Regions from separate parts of the Micromonospora sp. DT4 genome, predicted to be linked through region 3. Evidence: riboswitches for the same ligand, from Rfam matches in the RefSeq annotation. Region 3 holds a riboswitch; each other region holds the start of a gene.
The links. A riboswitch is a leader RNA that binds a small molecule or an ion and turns the genes downstream of it on or off. The one in region 3 is predicted to bind S-adenosylmethionine.
Positions count from the first base shown of each region.

Region 1: linked by a shared signal. The riboswitch ahead of ACLQ24_RS16260 (aminotransferase class V-fold PLP-dependent enzyme) and the one ahead of thrC (threonine synthase) in region 3 are both predicted to bind S-adenosylmethionine.
Region 2: linked by a shared signal. The riboswitch ahead of ACLQ24_RS26630 (ABC transporter substrate-binding protein) and the one ahead of thrC (threonine synthase) in region 3 are both predicted to bind S-adenosylmethionine.

Region 1 covers NZ_JBNCKT010000051.1:1,169-7,862, forward strand. Annotated here, with positions in the region: gene ACLQ24_RS16255 (FUSC family protein) at 1-1,165, shown strand, start outside; gene ACLQ24_RS16260 (aminotransferase class V-fold PLP-dependent enzyme) at 1,175-2,443, opposite strand; SAM riboswitch class IV at 2,490-2,610, opposite strand; gene ACLQ24_RS16265 (PrsW family intramembrane metalloprotease) at 2,634-4,112, shown strand; gene ACLQ24_RS16270 (hypothetical protein) at 4,131-4,298, opposite strand; gene ACLQ24_RS16275 (GroES family chaperonin) at 4,377-4,715, opposite strand; gene ACLQ24_RS16280 (AI-2E family transporter) at 4,874-6,172, shown strand; gene ACLQ24_RS16285 (ATP-dependent DNA helicase) at 6,184-6,694, opposite strand, start outside.
Region 2 covers NZ_JBNCKT010000151.1:264-6,957, reverse strand. Annotated here, with positions in the region: gene ACLQ24_RS26650 (SDR family oxidoreductase) at 1-73, opposite strand, end outside; gene ACLQ24_RS26645 (hypothetical protein) at 402-587, shown strand; gene corA (magnesium/cobalt transporter CorA) at 640-1,770, opposite strand; gene ACLQ24_RS26635 (amino acid transporter) at 1,968-3,917, shown strand; SAM riboswitch class IV at 4,004-4,115, shown strand; gene ACLQ24_RS26630 (ABC transporter substrate-binding protein) at 4,489-5,310, shown strand; gene ACLQ24_RS26625 (amino acid ABC transporter permease) at 5,365-6,144, shown strand; gene ACLQ24_RS26620 (amino acid ABC transporter ATP-binding protein) at 6,141-6,694, shown strand, end outside.
Region 3 covers NZ_JBNCKT010000015.1:10,447-17,140, forward strand. Annotated here, with positions in the region: gene paaN (phenylacetic acid degradation protein PaaN) at 1-1,215, opposite strand, end outside; gene ACLQ24_RS07420 (hypothetical protein) at 1,266-1,436, opposite strand; gene thrC (threonine synthase) at 1,673-2,959, opposite strand; SAM riboswitch class I at 2,970-3,105, opposite strand; gene ACLQ24_RS07430 (hypothetical protein) at 3,126-3,422, opposite strand; gene ACLQ24_RS07435 (hypothetical protein) at 3,796-4,077, opposite strand; gene ACLQ24_RS07440 (DoxX family protein) at 4,151-4,600, opposite strand; gene ACLQ24_RS07445 (type I restriction-modification enzyme R subunit C-terminal domain-containing protein) at 4,789-5,241, opposite strand; gene ACLQ24_RS07450 (GntR family transcriptional regulator) at 5,409-5,642, opposite strand; gene ACLQ24_RS07455 (hypothetical protein) at 5,896-6,399, shown strand; gene ACLQ24_RS07460 (hypothetical protein) at 6,467-6,694, shown strand, end outside.

The DNA.
Region 1 (6,694 bases), on a different contig from region 3:
GCAGTTGCGGCACCGTGGCCGGGCCACCCTGCACGACCGGCTGCACCGGGTACGGATGGCCGGTGGGCTGGCCGTCCAGGCCGGATTGGCGGCCGGCCTGGCGTACCTCGTCTCGCACAAGGTGCTCGGCAACCCGCAGCCGGTCTTCGCGCCGATCTCCGCGGTCGGCACGCTGGCCGCGTCGGTGGGTCAGCGGTTCCGCCGGACCATGGAGCTGATCGTCGGGGTGGGCGTCGGGGTGGGCATCGGCGATCTGCTGATCTACCTCCTCGGTACCGGCGCGTGGCAGCTCGGCCTGGTGGTCACGGTGGCCATCCTGCTCACCATCTTCGCCGGGGCGAGCGTGGCCATCGTCATCCAGGCGGCGGCCACGGCGGTGCTGATCGTGACGTTGAGCCCGTCCACCCAGAACCTGGAGATCCCCCGCTTCGTCGACGCGTTCCTCGGCGGCGGGATCGCGTTGCTGGTCACGGCGGTGCTGCTGCCGCTGAACCCGCTCCGAGTGATCAACCGGGCCGCCCGGCCGGCGCTGGACCTGCTCGCGGAGCAGCTCGACGCCACCGCCGACGGGTTGCGCGCCCGGGATCGCACCGCCATCCAGCGGGCGCTGGAACGGCTGCGCAACAACAAGGACGAGCTGGCGACCCTGGCGGAGGCGATCGAGGGCGCGAAGGAGACGGCCACCCTGTCACCGGCCCGCTGGCACCGCCGCAGCGAACTCATCCACTACGCGGAGGCGGCCGACCCGATCGACCGTGCGATGCGCAACTCCGGCACGCTGATCCGCCGGTCCGTGACACTCGTCGAGGACGACGAGCCGGTACCCGAACCCATGCCGGATGCGATCGGCCACCTCGCCGAGTCGGTCCGGCTGCTCAAGCACGAGTTCGCGGTGGGTGAGGAGCCGCAGAAGGCGCGGGAGCGGTCGCTGCGAGCCGTCAGCGAGGCCGGCCGGGCGTACGGTGCCGGGGTCGGCTTCTCCGGCAGCGTCGTGGTCGCCCAGATCCGGACCACGGCCAGCGACCTGCTGGTCGCCTCCGGCATCGAGCAGGAGGAGGCGAACCGGTGGATCAGGACCTCCTTCGGGGACCAGGAACGGCCGGTCGGTGAGCCGGCCGAGCCGGGCGACGCGCCGAAACCACCCACCGCCCCGCCCGTCGGCTGAGCGCAGGGCTCAGGTGAGCTCGGCGAGTGCCGCGAGCAGCTGGTCGACCTGGGCGGCGGTGCTGCCCAGACCGATGCTGGCGCGCAGCGCGGTCGGCGGAAGATCCCTGCGGCCGGTACGCGCGGCAGCCTCGCCGAGCAGCCGCCGGGCCAGCGGGTGGGCACAGAACAAACCATCCCGTACGCCGATCCGGTGGTCGGAGGCGAGTCGGGCGGCCACCGTGGCGGAGTCCTGACCGGCCACCACGAACGAGACGATGCCGACCCGGGGCGCGTCCGGGCCGAAGGTCCGCAACTCCACGACGTGCGGCAGGGCGGCGAGGCCGGCGCGTAGCCGGGCCAGCAACGCCTGCTCGTGGACGGTGAGCGCGACCCGGTCGGCGTCGGCAAGCGCCCCGCACACCGCCGCCAGCGCCACCGCGCCCAGCAGATTCGGGGTGCCGCCCTCGTGCCGGGCCGGGCCGTTCGCCCAGGTCACGTCGTGGGTGGCCGGCCCGACATGGCTGGTGGCACCGCCACCGGCGAGGTACGGCGGGGCGGCGTCCAGCCAGTCCGACCGGCCCACGAGCACACCCGCGCCGAACGGGGCGTAGAGCTTGTGGCCGGAGACGGCCAGGTAGTCCACGTCGAGCGTGTGCAGGTCGACCGGGGCGTGCGGCGCGAGCTGCGCGGCGTCGAGGACGATCCGGGCGCCGTGCCGGTGGGCCACCCGGGCCAGCTCGGCGACCGGCCACAGCTCACCGGTCACGTTGCTCGCCCCGGTCACCGCGACCAGCACCGGCAGCGCGGGGTTGCTGTCGCGGCGCAGCTCGGTCAGGGCGGCGGCGAGAGCGCGTACCGTCCCGGCCGGGTCGGAGGGCACCGGCAGGCGTACCGAGCCGCGCGGCCAGGGCAGCAGGTTCGCGTGGTGCTCACCGGCGAAGGTGACCACCGTCGTGCCGGGGGGCAACGACCGGGCCAGCAGGTTGAGGGCGTCGGTGGTGTTCCGGGTGAAGATCACGTGGTCGTCGGCGCGCGCGCCGAAGAAGTCGCCGACCGTCTGCCGGGCCCGCTCGTACGCCAGCGTGCAGCGCCGCGACAGCGCTCCCGCGCCCCGGTGCACGCTGGCGTACCAAGGGAGCAGTTCGGTGACCGCGTCGGCCGCGGCCCGCGCGCACGGCGCGGTGGCCGCGTAGTCCAGGTTGATCTCGCCGGGTACGCCGAGCACGTCGAGCGCCGCCGACGGCGGCGACGCGACTGCGGGCAGGCTGGGCAGCGAGGGTGCGAGAGTGACGGACACGCCGGAACCTCCGGGGTCAGGGACCCCGGATGTGCTGTCGGGACGGGGTCCGCGCTTGCCCAGCACGCCGATCGGGCTGGGCCCGGTCATCACCCGGGGCACCCCACCGCGAACTCGACGAGGGTTGCCGGCCAGCAAGCCGGGGCTTGACGCTGGCGCTCGTGACCTGCCCCCAGCATAGCGGCTGTGGATGCGACCGGACCAGCCGGCGGCGGATGGCTACGCTGACCGCATGGCCGACACCCCGCCCGGTGCACCCCTGCCGTCGCCGCCGTACCCGCCCGCGGCACCGCCCGCCGGCGCGTCACCCGGGATGCCGCCGCGCCGCTTCGGCTGGCTGCGGTTCCTGGTGCTGGCCGGGGCGGTGCTGCTCATCGCCGCGTGCGCGGTCTTCATGGTCATCACCCTCGGTCAGTCGCTGGGCCTCGACGCGCTGCTCATCGGGGTGGTCGCCGCGATCCTGCCGGTGCCCGTGCTGGTCGCCTGCTTCCTCTGGCTCGACCGCTACGAACCGGAACCGCTGAAATACCTGATCTTCTGCTTCGCCTGGGGAGCGTTCGTCTCCACCGCCGCCTCGCTGAACGTGAACGAGTTCGCCGCCGGACGGTTCGCCGACTGGGGGCTGCCGGACGCACTGACCGGCGTCCTGGTGGCGCCGTTCATCGAGGAGCTGACAAAGGCCCTCGGCCCGATCCTGCTGCTCGTGTTCCGGCGTCGGGAGTGGTCCGGAATCACCGACGGCCTGGTCTACTGCGGGCTCTCCGCGGTCGGCTTCGCCATGGTGGAGAACATCCTCTACCTGGGCGGGTACGGCTACGCGGCCGGCGCCGACCGGTACGGCCCGGCGACCGGCACCCAGCAGGTGATCGCCATCTTCATCGTGCGGATCCTCCTGTTCGGGTTCGCCCATCCCCTCTTCACCTCGATGACCGGTGTCGGCCTCGGCGTGGCCGCCCGCACGGCCGACCGGCGGGTCCGGGTGCTGGCCCCGATCGCCGGCCTGCTGCTGGCGATGATGCTGCACGGCACGTGGAACCTGCTGCCCACGCTCACCCAGGCCACCGGCGAGGCCGTGATCATGCTGTACGGCTTCCTGGGCCTGATGGTGCCGGTGTTCTTCGGCGTGGTCGGGCTGGCCGTGTGGCTGCGCGCCTGGGAGGGGCGGCTCACCGAACGGACGCTGCCCGACTACGTGCGCGCCGGCTGGTTGAGCCCGCCCGAGGTGGCCGCGCTGAGCAGCCTGGGTCGTCGGCACGCCGCCCGGAGCTGGGCACGCCGCGTCGGCGGCGACGCCGGGGCGCGTGCGATGCGCGGATACCAACTGGCCGCGACCCGGCTGGCCCTGCTGCGCGACGGGACGCTGCGCGGTCTGGATCGCAAACCGGCCGACCGGGAGCGGACCGCCGTCGAGGAGCGGCAACTGCTGGAGGCGATCACCATGTACCGGTCGTACTTCGTGGGCCGTGACCCGCAGGCCCCGGCCGGCGTCTGGGACGGTAGCCGCTACCACCTGCGCTTCCCGGACGGTACGCAGCGATCGGTGGCCGCGCCCGACGAGCCGGTGGTGCCCATCCCGGTGGTGCTCGCCCCGGCGTCCCCGGTCAACCACCCGCCGGCCGGTTGGCACGGCCTGCGCCCCGCCGGGCCGTGGCCGCCGGGTAACGCCTGAGCGCGGCCGGGCGGCGGGTCAGGTCATCAGCGTGGTGAGGAAGTCGCCGAGCCCCTGGGCCATCGCCATGAGCGCGGCCCCGATCCCTTTGAACAACTGTGCGGCGCCGTCCGGGCGGAACGCCATGAAGTAGATCAGGAACGCGACGCTGCCCCAGGTCAGCAGCTTCTTCACGAATACCGGCATCGTCCCTCCCCAGGGCCACGGTCGCCGGCTGGCTTCCCGTCGTACGGTCCGACAAACGGCGGCCGGGCCGGGGGAGGTCTACAGGTAGAGCCCGGTGGAGTCGTTCTCCACCCGTTCGGCGGCCACGGCGTGCACGTCGCGCTCCCGCAGCAGCACGTACCCGCGGCCGTGCAGTTCGACCTCGGAGCGGTCGTCCGGGTCGAAGAGCACCCGGTCGCCGGAGACGATGGCGCGGACGTTCGGCCCTACACCCACGGCGGTCGCCCACGCGAGGCGCTTGCCGACCGCGGCGGTCGCCGGGATGACGATGCCAGCGGTGGAGCGACGCTCGCCCTCGCTGCCGTCCATCCGCACCAGCACGCGATCGTGCAGCAGGCGGATGGGCAGGCCGGAGTCGAGATCCTGGTCGGCGGTCACGGGGCAGACGCTACCGTGTCGCAGGTGACCGGCTGCCGGTGGTTACGCCCATGGCTGTGCGGGCATTGTGTGGCGGAACTGCCCTACGGTGTCGGTAACGGACGTATGCTGTCCGACCTGTCGCCGTGGGCGGACGGCTCTTCTGCCAGGAGGTGCGCTTGAGCCACTTCGAGCGGGTACGTGGGCGGCTGCGCCGCGCCTACCAGTCAGGGCAGAAGTCGGTACACGCCGCCGAGGAGACCCCGAGCGACGCGCCGGAGACGCCGGGAGTGGCCTCGCCGGCCGTCCCCGGGCCCGCCGCCCCGGCGAAGGCCACGGTCGTCGGCGCGGATCCTGGCGTGGACCTGCACAGTTCGACGTCCAGCCGGGACGACGCCGACGTGCCGCACGGCCTACGGATCGCCGCCGCCTGGTGCTGGCGGCTGATCGTGATTGGTGTGGTGGCCTGGGCGCTGCTCCGGATCGTCGGCACGGTCCGGATCGTGATCATCCCGTTGGCGATCGCGATGCTGCTCTCGGCGTTGCTCGCGCCGGCCGTGGGTTGGCTGCTGCGGGCCCGGTTGCCTCGTTCACTGGCGACGGCCGTGGTGCTGGTCGGCGGCCTGGCGGCTGTCATCGGCACGCTCACCCTGGTGGTCAACGAGTTCATTCAGGGCGTACCGGAGCTGAGCGAGAAGTCGTCGCAGGGCGTCCGGCAGATCCAGAACTGGCTGAAGACGGGTCCGTTGCACCTGTCCGACACCCAGCTCGACCGCTACATCGACGAGGCGCAGGGCTGGATCAACGACAACACCTCGAAGTTCACCAGCGGTGCCCTGAGCACTGCGGCGACGCTGGCGGAGGTGCTGACCGGCACGCTGCTGGTGCTGTTCGCGACGTTCTTCTTCCTGCGTGACGGCAACAAGATCTGGCGCTTCGTCGTACGGCTGCTGCCGGTGGCCGCCCGCTGGAAGGTCGACGACGCCGGCCGGGCCGCCTGGCAGACCCTCGTCGCGTACGTCCGCGCGACAGTGCTGGTCGCCTTCATCGACGCGGTCGGCATCGGCATCTTCCTGGTCATCTTCGACGTGCCATTCGCCTTCCCGCTGGCGGCGCTGGTGTTCCTCGGCGCGTTCATCCCGATCGTCGGCGCGGCGCTCTCCGGAGGCGTCGCCGTACTGGTGGCGCTTGTCGACAGCGGCCCTGTCACCGCGCTGATCATCCTGGGCGCGGTGATCGGCGTGCAGCAGGTGGAGGGGCACGTTCTCCAGCCCCTCATCATGGGCCGGGCGGTGGCCATCCACCCGCTCGCCGTGATCATCGGGATCGCGGCGGGCGTGGTGCTCGCGGGCATCACCGGTGCGCTGGTCTCCGTGCCGCTGATCGCGGTGCTGAACACCGCGGTACGCCGACTGGCCGCCCGCACGGTCCCCGACACCCCACCCGACGCCGTCGTCGTCGCCTCGCAGGCTCCCTGACCCGCGCGCCGTCAGGTGGTGGCTAGGCGTTGCAGGGCGCCGCGGGCCACCTCGGGGCGGGTCGTGTACCAGAACGGGGGCAGCGACCGGCGCAGGAACGGCCCGTAGCCCCGGGCGGTCTCCAGGCGCGAGTCGAGCACCGCGACGACTCCCTTGTCGCCGGTCGCCCGGATGAGCCGGCCCACTCCCTGCGCGAGGCGTACCGCGGCGATCGGCACGCTGACCGCCGCGAACCCGGAGCCGCCGCCCGCGTCGACCGCCGCGGCGCGGGCCGCCGCGAGCGGTTCGTCGGGGCGTGGGAAGGGCAGCCGGTCGATGACCACGAGCTGGCAGGCGTCGCCCGGCACGTCCACTCCCTGCCAGAGCGACATCACCCCGAACAGACAGCTGGACCGCTCCTCGCGGAACCGGCGGACCAGCAGCGGCAGCGCCTCCTCGCCCTGCAACAACACCGGCAGGTCGGTCCGCGCGCGCAGCAGCTCCGCCGCCTGCGTCGCGGCCCGCCGCGAGGAGAAGAGCCCG
Region 2 (6,694 bases), on a different contig from region 3:
CGGCCCCGAGTCGGGCCGCGAGAGCATGACCGAGTCCACTGGAACACCCCGTGATCAACCAACGCTTTGCCATCGTCCTCAGACCGCCTCATCCGTTGCGTTACTTGGCGATTGCAGAGTGCCAAAGGTGGCGCAGGAGGTGAAGAGCATCGATCGTCGTCAAGCTGATTCGTCGGATATCCGGCATGGTGGTGGCGACGCGATGATACGCATGGTGCTAATTGTCCGGTTTGGCGGGCGCCAGTCGGGAAACCGAAAACAGGGGGTGCGAACGCGGCCTGACGTGGGATGGTTCGACATGGATGCCGTACCGGTGGTGACCCGCGAGCGGGCCGCCCGGCCGGGGCCGCGGGCGCACACCGCGCCGCCCGCGGCGGCTTCGACGAGGAGAGGCAGGGCCCATGCAGGCTCAGCGCAGGCCACCGCGTAACGAGCGGAGCCAGACCACGCACGACCGTACCGGCGGCGGCATGACCGGCACCGCCACCCCGCTGACCATCTGGGCCGCCGCCGTGCTGCTCGGACGCATCAGCGCCGGCGACGACGACGTCGAGGACGAGCGGCACATCCTGCGCGGCATCGAGTGAGCCGCGGCGTCGCGTGAGCATCGAGTGAGCCCCGGCGTCGCGTGAGCGTCGTTCAGAGCCAGCCGCGGCGTTTGAAGACCAGGTAGAGGGTTCCGCACACCAGCACCATGAGCAGCAGCGCGAACAGGTAGCCGAAGCGCCAGTTCAGTTCGGGCATGTGCACGAAGTTCATGCCGTACACCGTGCCGATCAGGGTGGGGGCGAACAGGATCGCGGCCCATGAGGAGACCTTCTTCAGCTCCTCGTTCTGCGCATAGCTGGCCGCCGTGAGGCTGCGCATCTCCTCGTTCTGCTGCTGCGAGACCAGGGTGGCGTTGACGGTGAGGATGTTCTGCAGCAGGTGCCGGAACCCGTCCACCCGCTCCACCACCTGGGTGAGGTGGTCGGTGACGTCACGCAGATAGCGGCACAGCTCCTCGTCGTTGCCGTAGCTGCCGGCGCCGGCCGCCAACGCGTCGAGCATGCCGAGCAGCGGGCGGGCGGCCCGCTGGAACTCGATGACTTCCCGGCTGAGACCGTAGATGCGCCGGCTCGCGTTCGGGTCACCCCCGAAGACCTGGGTCTCGATCTCGTCGATGTCGTTCTCCAACCCGGCGACCACCGGCGCGTACCCGTCGACGACCTGATCCAGGATCGCGTACAGCACCGCCTCGGGGCCCCGGGCGAGCATCGGGGCGTCGGCTTCCATGCGGCGCCGTACCGCCGCCAGGTCGGGGGCCTCCCCGTGCCGGACCGTGACCACGAAGCCGGGCCCGATGAACAGGTGCAGCTCGGAGAACTCCACCTCCTCCCGCAGGTCGTCGTAGCGGGCGGCGCGCAGCACCACGAAGAGGGTGTGTCCGTACCGTTCCAGCTTGGGCCGCTGGTGGGCGTTGATCGCGTCCTCCACAGCCAGGTCGTGCAGGCGGAACTCGCGCGCCAACGAGGAGATCTGGTCGATGTCCGGCCGGTACAGGCCGATCCAGGCCATCGCGTCGTCCTGCGCCTGTAGACAGGAGTACGTCTCGGCGAGGCCGGCCGGCGAGGCGTACCGGTGTCCCCGGACGTAGACGGCGCTGTCCACCAGGCCTCCGGCGGACGGGCTCCCCGGCTGCGGCGGCGTGACGGCCCCGACCCGTGTCTCGTGCTCGTCGAGCTGGCGGCCGAAGCCGTCGCCCCGGCGGAAGCGGCGGCCACCAACCACGAGCCCGCTCCCCTCCCGGCGCTGCCCGGCCCGGCGTTCGGGGCGGGGGCGCTGCTTCCCCCGTGCTCCCAGCGCGAAACCCTCGACGCGCCGCCGGGTCCGGTACTCGCGGCGGGCGGGTTCCGCGCACCGCCGGACGGACGGCGGCCGGACGGCGGATACTCGCGGTGACCATGGGCGGGACGGGGGTGACGCCGGTGGAGGTGGACAGACGTGCCGGCCGGCGGACCGACCGGGTACGGCGCTGGCTGCTCGCCGACGAGTCGCAGCGGCCCGTGCCGCAGGGCCCCGGCGGCCGCCCACCGGAGCAGCGGCACCACCCGTGGTGGAAGGTGATGTGCCTGACCGGCGTCGACTACTTCTCGACGCTGGGCTACCAGCCGGGCATCGCGGCGCTGGCCGCCGGGGCGCTCTCGCCGGTGGCGACCCTCGTGCTGGTGCTGGTCACGTTGCTGGGCGCGCTGCCGGTCTACCGGCGGGTGGCGGTGGAGAGCCCGCACGGCGAGGGCTCGATCGCCATGCTCGTACGCCTGCTCAGCTACTGGCCGGGCAAGCTGTTCGTGCTGGTGCTGCTCGGCTTCGCGGCCACCGACTTCATCATCACCATCACCCTGTCCGCAGCCGACGCGACCGCCCACATCGACGAGAACCCGTTCTGGCCCAGCGGGCTCAAGGGGCACGAGGTGGTGCTCACGCTGCTGCTCGTGGCCCTGCTCGGCGCGGTGTTCCTCAAGGGTTTCGGCGAGGCGATCGGGATCGCCGTCGTCCTGGTGGCGGTCTACCTGTCGCTGAATGCGGTGGTGATCGCCGACGCGCTGTGGCGGGTGGTGAGAGACCCGAGCGCGGTCGGCGACTGGAGCACCGCGCTGCGCACCGGGCACGGCGACCCCCTACTGGTGGTCGGACTGTCCCTGCTGGTGTTCCCGAAGCTGGCGCTGGGCCTGTCCGGTTTCGAGACCGGGGTGGCGGTGATGCCGCACATCCGGGGGGACCGCCAGGACTCGGAGGATCGGCCGCTGGGCCGCATCCGGGGCGCGCGGCGGCTGCTCACCACCGCCGCCGCGACGATGAGCGTCTTCCTGATCACCAGCAGCGTCACCACCACGGTGCTGATCCCCCCCGAGGCGTTCCAGCCGGGCGGGGCCGCCAACGGCAGGGCGCTGGCCTACCTGGCCCACCAGCACCTCGGAGGGGTGTTCGGCACGGTCTACGACCTCTCCACCATCGGGATCCTCTGGTTCGCGGGGGCGTCCGCGATGGCCGGGCTGCTCAACCTCGTACCCCGGTATCTGCCCCGCTACGGCATGGCGCCGGCATGGGCCCGCGCGGTCCGGCCGTTGGTGCTGGTGTTCACCGGGGTGGCGTTCCTGATCACGGTCGTCTTCTCCGCCAGCGTCGACGCGCAGGGCGGCGCGTACGCCACCGGGGTTCTGGTGTTGATCACCTCGGCGGCGACGGCGGTGACCCTCGCGGCGCGGCGGCGGCGTCAGCGCGGCCGCGCGGTCGCGTTCGGGGCCATCGCGGTGGTGTTCGTGTACACCACCGTGGCGAACGTGACGCAGCGCCCGGACGGTGTGAAGATCGCTTCCTGTTTCATCGGCGCGATGATCCTGGTGTCGGCGCTGTCGCGGGTGCTGCGGGCGTTCGAGCTGCGGGTCGACCACGTCCAGCTCGACGAGATGGCGACCGCGATGATCGACGAGCGCGCCGGACGCCGCATTCGCCTGATCGCGCACGAGCCGGAGCGCCGCGACCTGCCGGAGTACCGCGGCAAGCTGGCCCAGACCATGGCGGACAACGACTTCCCCGACGACAGCGATGTGATCTTCGTCGAGGTCCAGGTCACCGACCCGTCGGACTTCGAGACGGGGTTGCTGGTGCGCGGCAGCGTGGCGCACGACCGTTTCCCGGTGCTCAGCCTGGCCAGCTCCTCGGTGCCCAACGCACTGGCCGCGCTGCTGCTGGAGATCCGCGACCGCAGCGCCCGACGCCCCCACATCTACTTCGAGTGGACCGAGGGCAGCCCGGCCCACAACGTGCTGCGCTACCTGGCGTTCGGGCAGGGCGAGATCGCCTCGGTCACCCGGGAGATCCTGCGCCGCCAGGAGCCGGACCAGACGCGCCGGCCCCACGTGCACGCCGGTTGACCTGCTCCTCGAGCGCAGGCCAGGGCTGGTGAGCGTGGTCATATCGGCTGGACGACCGACCGGTGGTTGCTGCTAGCCTCGGCGCAGGTCATGAGCGCCAGCGCAAAGCCCCGGCTCGCTGGCCGGCAACCCTCCTCCGCGGTGGGGTGCCCCGGGTGAAGACCAGGCACCGGCAGGACGCCGGCGCAAGCGTGGCCTGGCACCCAGGTCAGCACCAAGACCCGGGAGACCGCATGCACATCCTCAGCCCCACGCCACCGGCCGGCCGGCGCATGCCGACCCTGACCCGGCGTCGGCACGTGGACCTGATGCGAATGCGCAGCGCGGCGTGTACCGCCGCCTGACGCGCTAACCCTCCCCGCCCCACCCGCCCTCCTTCCCGGGCACCCACCCACCCACGCGAGCCCTCGCGTCGATCATGAAGTTGTTGCCCGTCCGACCGGCGTGTCGGGACAACAACTCCATGATCGACGGGGTCGACGCATCCTTTTTGGAGACACCTGTGCGATTTTTCTCTGGTTTCGGCCGCGTTGTTGCCGCTGGGGCGGCCAGCATCCTGGTTGCTGGCGCCTTGAGCGCTTGCGGCGACGGCGGCGACTCGGCGGGCAGCGCCAGCAACCCGTACGGTCTGGCGCAGCCGGGTGTGCTGCGGGCAGGCACGCTGACCGACGCCCCGCCCAACGTGTACCTCAAGGACGGCAAGTTCACCGGCTTCGACAACGACCTGCTGACCGCCGTGGCCGGCAAGCTCGGCCTGCGGGTCGAGTTCGTCGGTACCGACTTCTCCGCGCTGCTGTCCCAGGTCAACAACCACAAGTTCGACGTCGGCAGCTCCTCGATCACCATCACCGAGGCGCGCAAGAAGACCGTCGACTTCGGCAACGGGTACGACTTCGGCTACTTCGGCCTGGACGTGCCGGCCGGCTCGCCGATCACCGGGTTCGACCAGCTCGCCGGCAAGCGGGTCGTGGTGGTGCAGGGCACCGTCCAGGACGACTACGCCACCGGCAAGCAGCTCGACCCGGTACGCGTACCGGACTACAACGGCGCGGTCAACCAGCTCAAGGCGGGCACCGCCGATGCCTGGATCGCACCGGCCGAGATCGGCGAGAAGTCGGCCGCCGACAGCAACGGCAAGATCACCGTGGCGGCCAAGCAGCTCAGCCCGGCGCCGACCGCGTACGCCGTCGCCAAGGGCGGCGACAAGCTGCGCGAGGCGCTGAACAAGGGCCTCGACGAGGTGATCGCCGACGGCACGTGGAGCCGGTTGCAGGCCCAGTACTACCCGGGCCGGCCGGTCCCGGCCGACTTCACCCCGGGTAGCGGCAAGGCGGCAACCCCGGCCGGGTCGGCGCCGCCGTCGGCTTCGGCGTCCGCGTCGACGGCGTCCTGAGCGGCCTGAGCGGTCTGCGGTGACGAGCGAGCGGGACGGTAGGAGAGGCGAACGATGGATCCGTTGAGCACCCTGTGGGAGACGTTCTTCGACGTCGACGCGATGCGCGAGGCGCTGCCCGAGATGCTGACCGTCGGGCTGCCCAACACGCTGATCCTGGCTGTCTCCGCCGCCCTGCTCGGCACGGTGCTGGGTCTCCTGCTGGCCGTGGCCGGCAGCTCCCGTAGTCGGTGGCTGCGCTGGCCGGCGCGCGTCTACACCGACGTGTTCCGGGGGCTGCCGGCCGCGGCGACGATCCTGCTGATCGGCGTCGGGCTGGCACCGCTGGGCATGCAGGTCTGGGGACCGGACCCGTACCCGCTGGGCATCCTCGCGCTGTCGCTGATCGCCGCCGCGTACATCGGGGAGATCTTCCGCTCCGGCATCCAGTCGGTGGAGGCAGCGCAATTGGAGGGCGCGCGGGCTCTCGGCTTCTCCTGGGCGGACGCGATGCGGCTGGTGATCATCCCGCAGGGCATCCGGCGGGTGCTGCCCGCCTGGGTCAACCAGCTCATCGCGCTGATCAAGGACTCCAGCCTGGTGTACTTCCTCGGTCTGGTGGCCAGCCAGCGGGAGCTGTTCCGCATCGGGCAGGACTACGCGGCCACCACCGGCAACGAGTCCGCACTGCTGCTGGCAGGTCTGTTCTACCTGGCGTTGACCGTCCCGCTGACGCACGTCGTCAACGCGATCGACCGGCGGTTGCGCCACGGCCGGCCCACCGCCGCACCCACCGACGACGAGGACGAGGACGACCCAGCGCTGACTGGCGTCCCGGAAGGAGCCCGGCGATGACCACCACCGCGACCACCACCTCGGTCAGCCTCCAGGCGCACGACGTCCACCTGGCCTTCGGGTCGAACCGCGTGCTGCGCGGCGTCGACCTGACCGTGCCGCGCGGCGCGACGGCCTGCGTGCTCGGGCCGTCCGGTTCGGGCAAGTCCACTCTGCTGCGTACGCTCAACCGGCTCATCGAGCCGGACCGGGGCGACGTCCTGCTGGACGGGCGCAGCGTGCTGCGCGACGACCCGGACGCGCTGCGCCAGCGGGTGGGCATGGTGTTCCAGCAGTTCAACCTCTTCCCGCACATGAGCGTGCTGCGCAACGTCACGCTGGCGCTGCGCCGGCTACGCAAGCTCGGCGAGGACGAGGCGGTCCAGGTCGCCCGCGCCCAGTTGGAGCTGGTGGGGCTCGCCGGCAAGGCCGACGCCCGGCCCTCGCAACTCTCCGGCGGTCAGCAGCAGCGGGTGGCGATCGCCCGGGCGTTGGCGCTGCGCCCCGAGGTGATGCTCTTCGACGAAGCCACCTCGGCACTCGACCCGGAGCTGGTCAAGGGGGTTCTCGG
Region 3 (6,694 bases):
GGCCAGTCGCTCCAGCACCCCCTCGTTGACGATCGCGCCGGTCAGCTCGACGCCCCGGGCCGGGTCGGCGGTGAGCTTGCCGACCGCCGCGGCGATCCCGCCGGCCACCTCGTCGAAGCTCTTGTGCCCCTGATCGGTCTCGATGCCCCCGGCCGGGATGAGGATGTTCTGCGAGGTGGTGCACATCTGACCGCTGTAGAGGGTCAGCGTGAAACCGAGGTTGCGGCACATGCCGGCGAAGTCGTCGGTCGAGTCGATGACCACCGTGTTCAGGCCGGCCTTCTCGGTGTAGACCGATGCCTGCCGGGCGTGAGTCTCCAACCAGTCGCCGTACTCGGTGGAGCCGGTGAAGTCGACGATCTTGACGGCCCGGTGCAGGGCCAGGTCGCTGGCGAGCTTCTCGCCGGGCGCCTCGGCGGCCAGCAGGACCAGGTTCGGGTCGAAGCCGGCCTCGGCCAGCACCTCCCGCGCGTACTTCACGGTGATCGCCAGCGGCAGCACCGCGCGCGGGTGCGGCTTCACGATCACCGGGTTGCCGGTGACCAGCGAGGCGAACAGCCCGGGGTACGAGTTCCAGGTCGGGAACGTGTTGCACCCGATCACCAGCGCCACGCCACGCGGCACCACGTGGAACGTCTTGGTCATCCGCAGCGGGTCGCCCTTGCCGGCGGCCTTCTCCCAGCCGGCGGTGCCCGGGTGCCGGGTCATCTCGGCGTACGCGTACGCCAGCGCCTCCAGCGCCCGGTCCAGCGCGTGCGCGCCGCCGGCCTGGAAGGCCATCACGAACGCCTGCCCGCTGGTGAACTGCACCGCGTTGGCCAGCTCGAAGATGTGCTTGTGCAGCCGGTCGAGGATCTCCAGACAGACGCCCACCCGGGCCTGCGGACCGGCGTCGCGCCAGGCCGGCAGCGCGGCGGAGGCGGCGGCGACCAGCTCGTCGGTGCCGGCGTGCGGGTAACGCACCGCCAGGTCGACCCCGAACGGGCTCGTCTCGGTGGCGATCCGCCCGCCGGTGCCCGGCTGGTCGAGCGGAAAATCACCACCGAGGTACGCCTCGAAGGCGGCCTTGCCGTCGGCGGCGGCGGTCTCGCCGTACACGCGGGGGCTGGGGGACTCGGGATAGGCGGACCAGTAGCCCCGCTCCGTGATCGCGGCCAGCGCACGGTTGAGGGTGTCGGCGTGCCTGTCGTACAGGGGATGCGGGGTCTCCGTCATGCCGCCATCATGCATGACGGAGCTCCGCGAACAGTAGGGGCGCAGACCCGTCAGAGGGAGCGGGTGCCGGGCATCGGGGGGTGGAATTGGGCGTCGAAGCGTTGCCGGCAGGACGGCGGGAGGTCGGGCAGGTCGGCCTCGGTGGCCGCCGCGCCGATCCGGTACGCCTCGTCGACCGCGGCCCGGTCGGTGCCGTCGAACGGCGCGATCGTGATGCTCATGCGGGTGAGCCTGGCAGGAGCAAAAGCGACAGGGCCAGCGATTATTCGCTGGCCCTGTCGGACGTGGTCGGGAGGGACATTCGCACAACGCCTCCGGCGTTGGGTCGCAAGAACTTCAAAAGTCTTCGGCGAAATGCCCTCCCGCACGGAGCATCTTGCGCCGTCCGGTTCCTGCCGTCAAGTCCTGAGCGGCGGGTTTTCCACACTCACAGCGAAAACCCAGTCACCGGGCGGATTCAGCCCAGGAGCCCCGCGTCGCGGGCGGCACGCAGGGACGGCTTGATCTGGTGGGTCGGGCCGACCTGGGCGGCCACCGCGTCAATGGTCTTCAGACCCTCGCCGGTGTTGAAGATGACCGTCTCCGCCGTCGGGTCGAGCCGACCGGACTCGACCAGCTTGCGCAGCACCGCCGCGGTCACGCCGCCCGCCGTCTCGGCGAAGACGCCGGTGGTACGGGCCAGGTCGCGGATGCCGGCGCGGATCTCGTCGTCCTCGGCGTACTCCATCCAACCGCCGGTGCGGCGCACCGCCTCCAGGGCGTAGAGGCCGGCGGCCGGGTCGCCGATGTTGAGCGACTTGGCGATGCCGGTGGGCTTGACCGGGGTGATCGTATCGGTGTCGGCGTGCAGGGCCGCCGCGATCGGGTTGCAGCCGGCCGACTGCGCCCCGAAGACCTTCCAGCCGCCCGCCGGGGCCTCCACCAGGCCGATCTCGACCAGCTCGGAGAACGCCTTGTCAATCTTGGTGAGCAGTTCGCCGCTGGCCATCGGGATGACCACCTGGGCCGGAATCCGCCAACCGAGCTGCTCGGCCACCTCGTAGCCGAGGGTCTTGGAGCCCTCCGCGTAGTACGGCCGGACGTTCACGTTGACGAACGCCGTGTCCTCGAACTCGTCGGTCTCCACCAGCTCACCGCAGAGCCGGTTGACGTCGTCGTACGAGCCGTCGATGGCGACCAGTTCGCCGCCGTACACCGCGGTGGTGATGATTTTTCCCTGCTCCAGGTCGCAGGGGATGAAGACGATCGAGGGCACGCCGGCGCGGGCCGCATGCGCGGCCACCGAGTTGGCCAGGTTGCCGGTGGAGGCGCAGGCGAACCGGGTGAACCCCAGCGCCTTCGCGGCGGTCAGCGCCACCGAGACGACCCGGTCCTTGAACGAGTGGGTCGGGTTGGCGCTGTCGTCCTTGACCCAGAGCGGCGCGGTGATGCCCAGCTCGGCGGCGAGGTGCGGCGCCGCCACCAGCGGGGTCAGCCCCGGATCGAGGGTGACACGGGTGGCCGGGTCCTGCCCGGCAGGCAGCAGCGCGGCGTACCGCCAGATGTTGTTCGGGCCGGCCTCGATCTGCTGGCGGGTGACCGCGGCCAGGGCCGCGGTGTCGTAGTCGACCTCCAGCGGACCGAAACACTCGTAACAGGCGTGCTGGGCGGCGAGCGGGTAGCGGGCCGAACAGGCGCGGCAGACGAGGGCGCGGGCGGGGCTGGCGGAGGTGTCGATGCCGGAGGCGGCGAGCGTCGACGTCATGGCGAGAGTCCTCTCATCTTTCCCCGCATCGCACGGTGCGGCGGGGACGGAATTGGCACCTGCCCCGCCGGTCGCTCAGCAGTGAGCGCGCGGGGTGGTTGCCGGGGCGTCGTCGGGCCGTATCCCTCAGCCCCTCTGGATGAGGTATGCAGTTGTGCCGTCGAGTCTAGGCAACGTTGCCCGGCGCCTCCACCGGGCATCCCAGCAAGTGGGTCAGCGGGAGGCCACCGTCACCGGGTAGACCACCGCGACGGGATCGGTGACCGCCGTCGGCCGGGGCGGCGACGAGCACGGCGTACGCCAGTTGCGGAGCGACCGCCACGAGGTCGGCAGCGGCCGGCGCGTGCTGCCATCCGACGGCGGCCGATCCCTCACGGAGCAGCAGGATGGCGACCAGGACGACGGCGGCGAGGCCGCGTGCGGCAGCTTCGACTTCGGCGTCTCGAAGGTGACCCGAAGTCACCACCTCAAGGTGCTGCGCGAGGCCGGCCTGACCCGCACCCGGGCCGCCGGCACGAGCCGCCTGGTCCGACTGCGCCGCGACGAGGTGGACACGCTCTACCCCGGCCTCCGGACGCGGTCCTCACTCCCCGCCCACTCGCATAGACAAGACAGGGCAGTGTCGCCAAAACGGGGTGGTGTGATGCCCGTGAGATGCGCTCAGTTAGCCATGGCCGCCCGCCGATCACGTTTGCCTTCCATGACAAATCCACCGTCTCACCGCGCACGGTCGGCGTCATACTGGTACAACAGGTCGGGCTCACCCCCGAGGAAGCCAGGGAGGTGCTGAAAAATGCCTGAAAACGTCATCGATCCTCTTCATCGCCGCGGTTCCCTCAGACACCCTTCATGATCTTTCCATGCAATTTCATCCGTCCGGCGATGCAGCGGTAGTGGTGTGCAACGTAGCTGACGAGCTCCTGTGGTCGTTTCATCTCACCAACGCCGAGGATCTTGACGTTGAGGCCCGACCACTGGGCGACCTCGGACTTTCCGGCGAAACCACGATCGCGGAGGTCATGCGCCAACGCCCGGCGGGCTTCCCAGCACCGGCTTTGCTGGCTAGTTGAACGGGTAACGGACGGCAGCCCATCGGCCCGCGAACTTCTCGGCTCCACTTTGCGCGACTGTGACAAGCGCGTCGCCGAAGCCGATTCACCGAAGCTCCGGCGACGCGCGTTACGGGTGCGGTCAGGCGTTTACCGGGCTGGGCTCGGCCATCGACGGCGCCGGCGCGTCGGCGCGACGCCGGAACAGCAGCGCGTCGAGCGCCCACGGGCCCGAGCCGAGCGTCGCGACCAGCAGGAACGACCAGCAGAAGAGGGCTGCCAGTTCACCGCCGTTACGTAGCGGCAGCAGGTCGTCCGGCTGGTGCACGACGAAGTAGGCGTACGCCATCGAGCCGGACGCGAGGAGCGCGGCGGGTCGGGTGAAGAGCCCGACCAGCACCAGCGCGCCGCAGATGAGCTGGATCAGGGCGGCCCACCAGCCCGGCCAGGTGCCGAGCGGTACCGCCTTGCCAGTCATCGGGTTGCCGCCGAACAACCCGAAGGCCGAGGAGAGGCCGTGCAGCGTGAACAGCAGGCCGATCACGATGCGGAACAGGGAGAGGGTCGGCCCGCCGAGCCGAGAGACGTTCATGGAGACCTCCATCGAAGGGGACAGATCTCTCCCATGATGGGGCCTCAAGGCATCGATGTTAATAACATCCTTGATGGTGGGAAAATCCCCGGCGGGAGCACTCGGAGCGCGATCACCTGGGCCGCATTTGCCCTGATTTGATCCGCCCGCAGCGGTGGCCTTCGCGCATTGGGAGCGCTCCCGAACCCTCAACGTACCGGCTGGCGTAGTACCCGTACACCCTGTCGAGCTGCCCCGAATGTGGGGCAAGCGGCTGCCACCAGTGCGGCGACTCGGTCGCTACGCCACCTCGCTCGCCGAGATGGCTTGTACTTGATCGACCGGAGGATCGAGACCATGCGGTCGGCATCATCGTTGGAGAACAGCACCTCGGGACCGCGCGGGGCGACGCCGTTGAACGGGGACTCGTAGAGGCGCCCCGGTTCCATGACACCGTTCATCGTCAGGTCGTTGATGATCAGGTTGATGAAGTCGAGCTGGGCGCCGTTGAGTGTGCGGTCGATCAGGAATTCGCTGAACGCCTCTTGAGCCGCCGCCCTGTCGAGCCCGGTCAAGGTGCGGATGAACAGCCCCAGGCCCTCGGAAGCCCGCCGGGCTTGGTCGATGTCCTGCTTGTCGCCAACGCCGCTCTCGCCGAGCATCCGCTCCAGCCCGGCATCGCTGATGACGGTACTCGCAGGCGCGAGTCCGGCAGTCCTGCAACGGATCGGAGGCCAACCGACTGGTGCTCGCCGATCGGTGCAGGAAGCGCGCACACTGCTGCACCTGTCGATGGACAGCCTTCGGGGCTATCTACGCTCGATCTGATCTATACGCTCTCGGGCTTCTCGGCGACGTAGGTGCCCTTGCCCTGGTGCCCCTCCACCAAGCCGCGCTCGCGGAGAATCCGCAGCGCCTGCTGGGCCGTCGTGACACTGATCTTGTACTGCTCGGCCAGTTGCGCATAGGTGGGCAGCTTGTCCCCAGGGGCCAGCTCACCCTCGTCGATCTGCGTGGTGATGGTGTTCACGACACGGATGTAGTCGGCAATGCGGTTGGGCATCAGGTAGCACTCCTCGCTCGGCCCAACCATTGCAACACGCCAACTTAGTTACCTACAACTTCGATGTTGACGTAGATAACTTAGACACCTACTGTCGGAGCTGCGAACCTCCTCGCTCGGCAGCAGGAGCTTCGTCCCTCCGGGTGTACGCCCGGACTGCCGGGGCAGCGCGCAGGACGGCTCGGATGTCCCCCATCCGGGCTGGTTGTCGCGCTGCCCCGGCACCCCGACGACCGCACGAGGAGGCTCAACGATGACCGTGACCGAGGCGAGCGCCGCCTGGGAAATCGACCAGGTGGCCGGCGAGGTGCGCGAGACGTACCTGGCGGTGGCCGCCGCGACCGTCCTGTTGGAGCGGACCAGCGCCGGCTGCGCCCACCCGGCGATCCGGCACGCGCGGCGTCGCGGAGACGACGCGCTCGACCTGGCCGGCGACGCGGAGCGGCAGCTCAGCGACGGTGTGAGCCGGCTACGTACGGCGGCCGGTCAGCCCAGCATCGGTGACCTGGTCGAGGTGCTGGACACCGCCCGCGACCAGTTCAATGCCGCCGCCGCGCGGGTCGGTCAGCTTCCGGCGCGGATCACCACAGCTCGGCAGCAGCTCGCCGACGCCGGTCAGCCCGACCTGGCCGCGGAGGCGGCGAGCGGGCAGTGGTCCCGCGCCGCCGAACAGCTCGACCTGATGGCCGAGAGCCTGACGGCGGCCGTCGAGGCGCTCACGTCGTACACCGAGGGGTTGTCCGGAGCGACCATTTGAGGCCGGCCCGGGACGGGTGCTGGCCGGTCGCGCCCGTCCCGGCGCCGCCCGAGCCAAGGGAAAAGTCATGACGGAGTACGAGGTACCGCCGCGCTGGATCGTGCACCTACCTACGACCTTGACCAGCGTCGACGGCGCGCGGGCATTGGCCGAGGCGCTACGTGACTCGCTCGGGCACGTCACCGCCATCGACTTCGGTGAGACGACGCTGAGCGAGGAGGACCGCCAGTTCGTGCGTACCCGCGTCTGGTGCGACCACCGGCTGCCCGGCGGCGCCCGCTGCACCCTGCCCGCA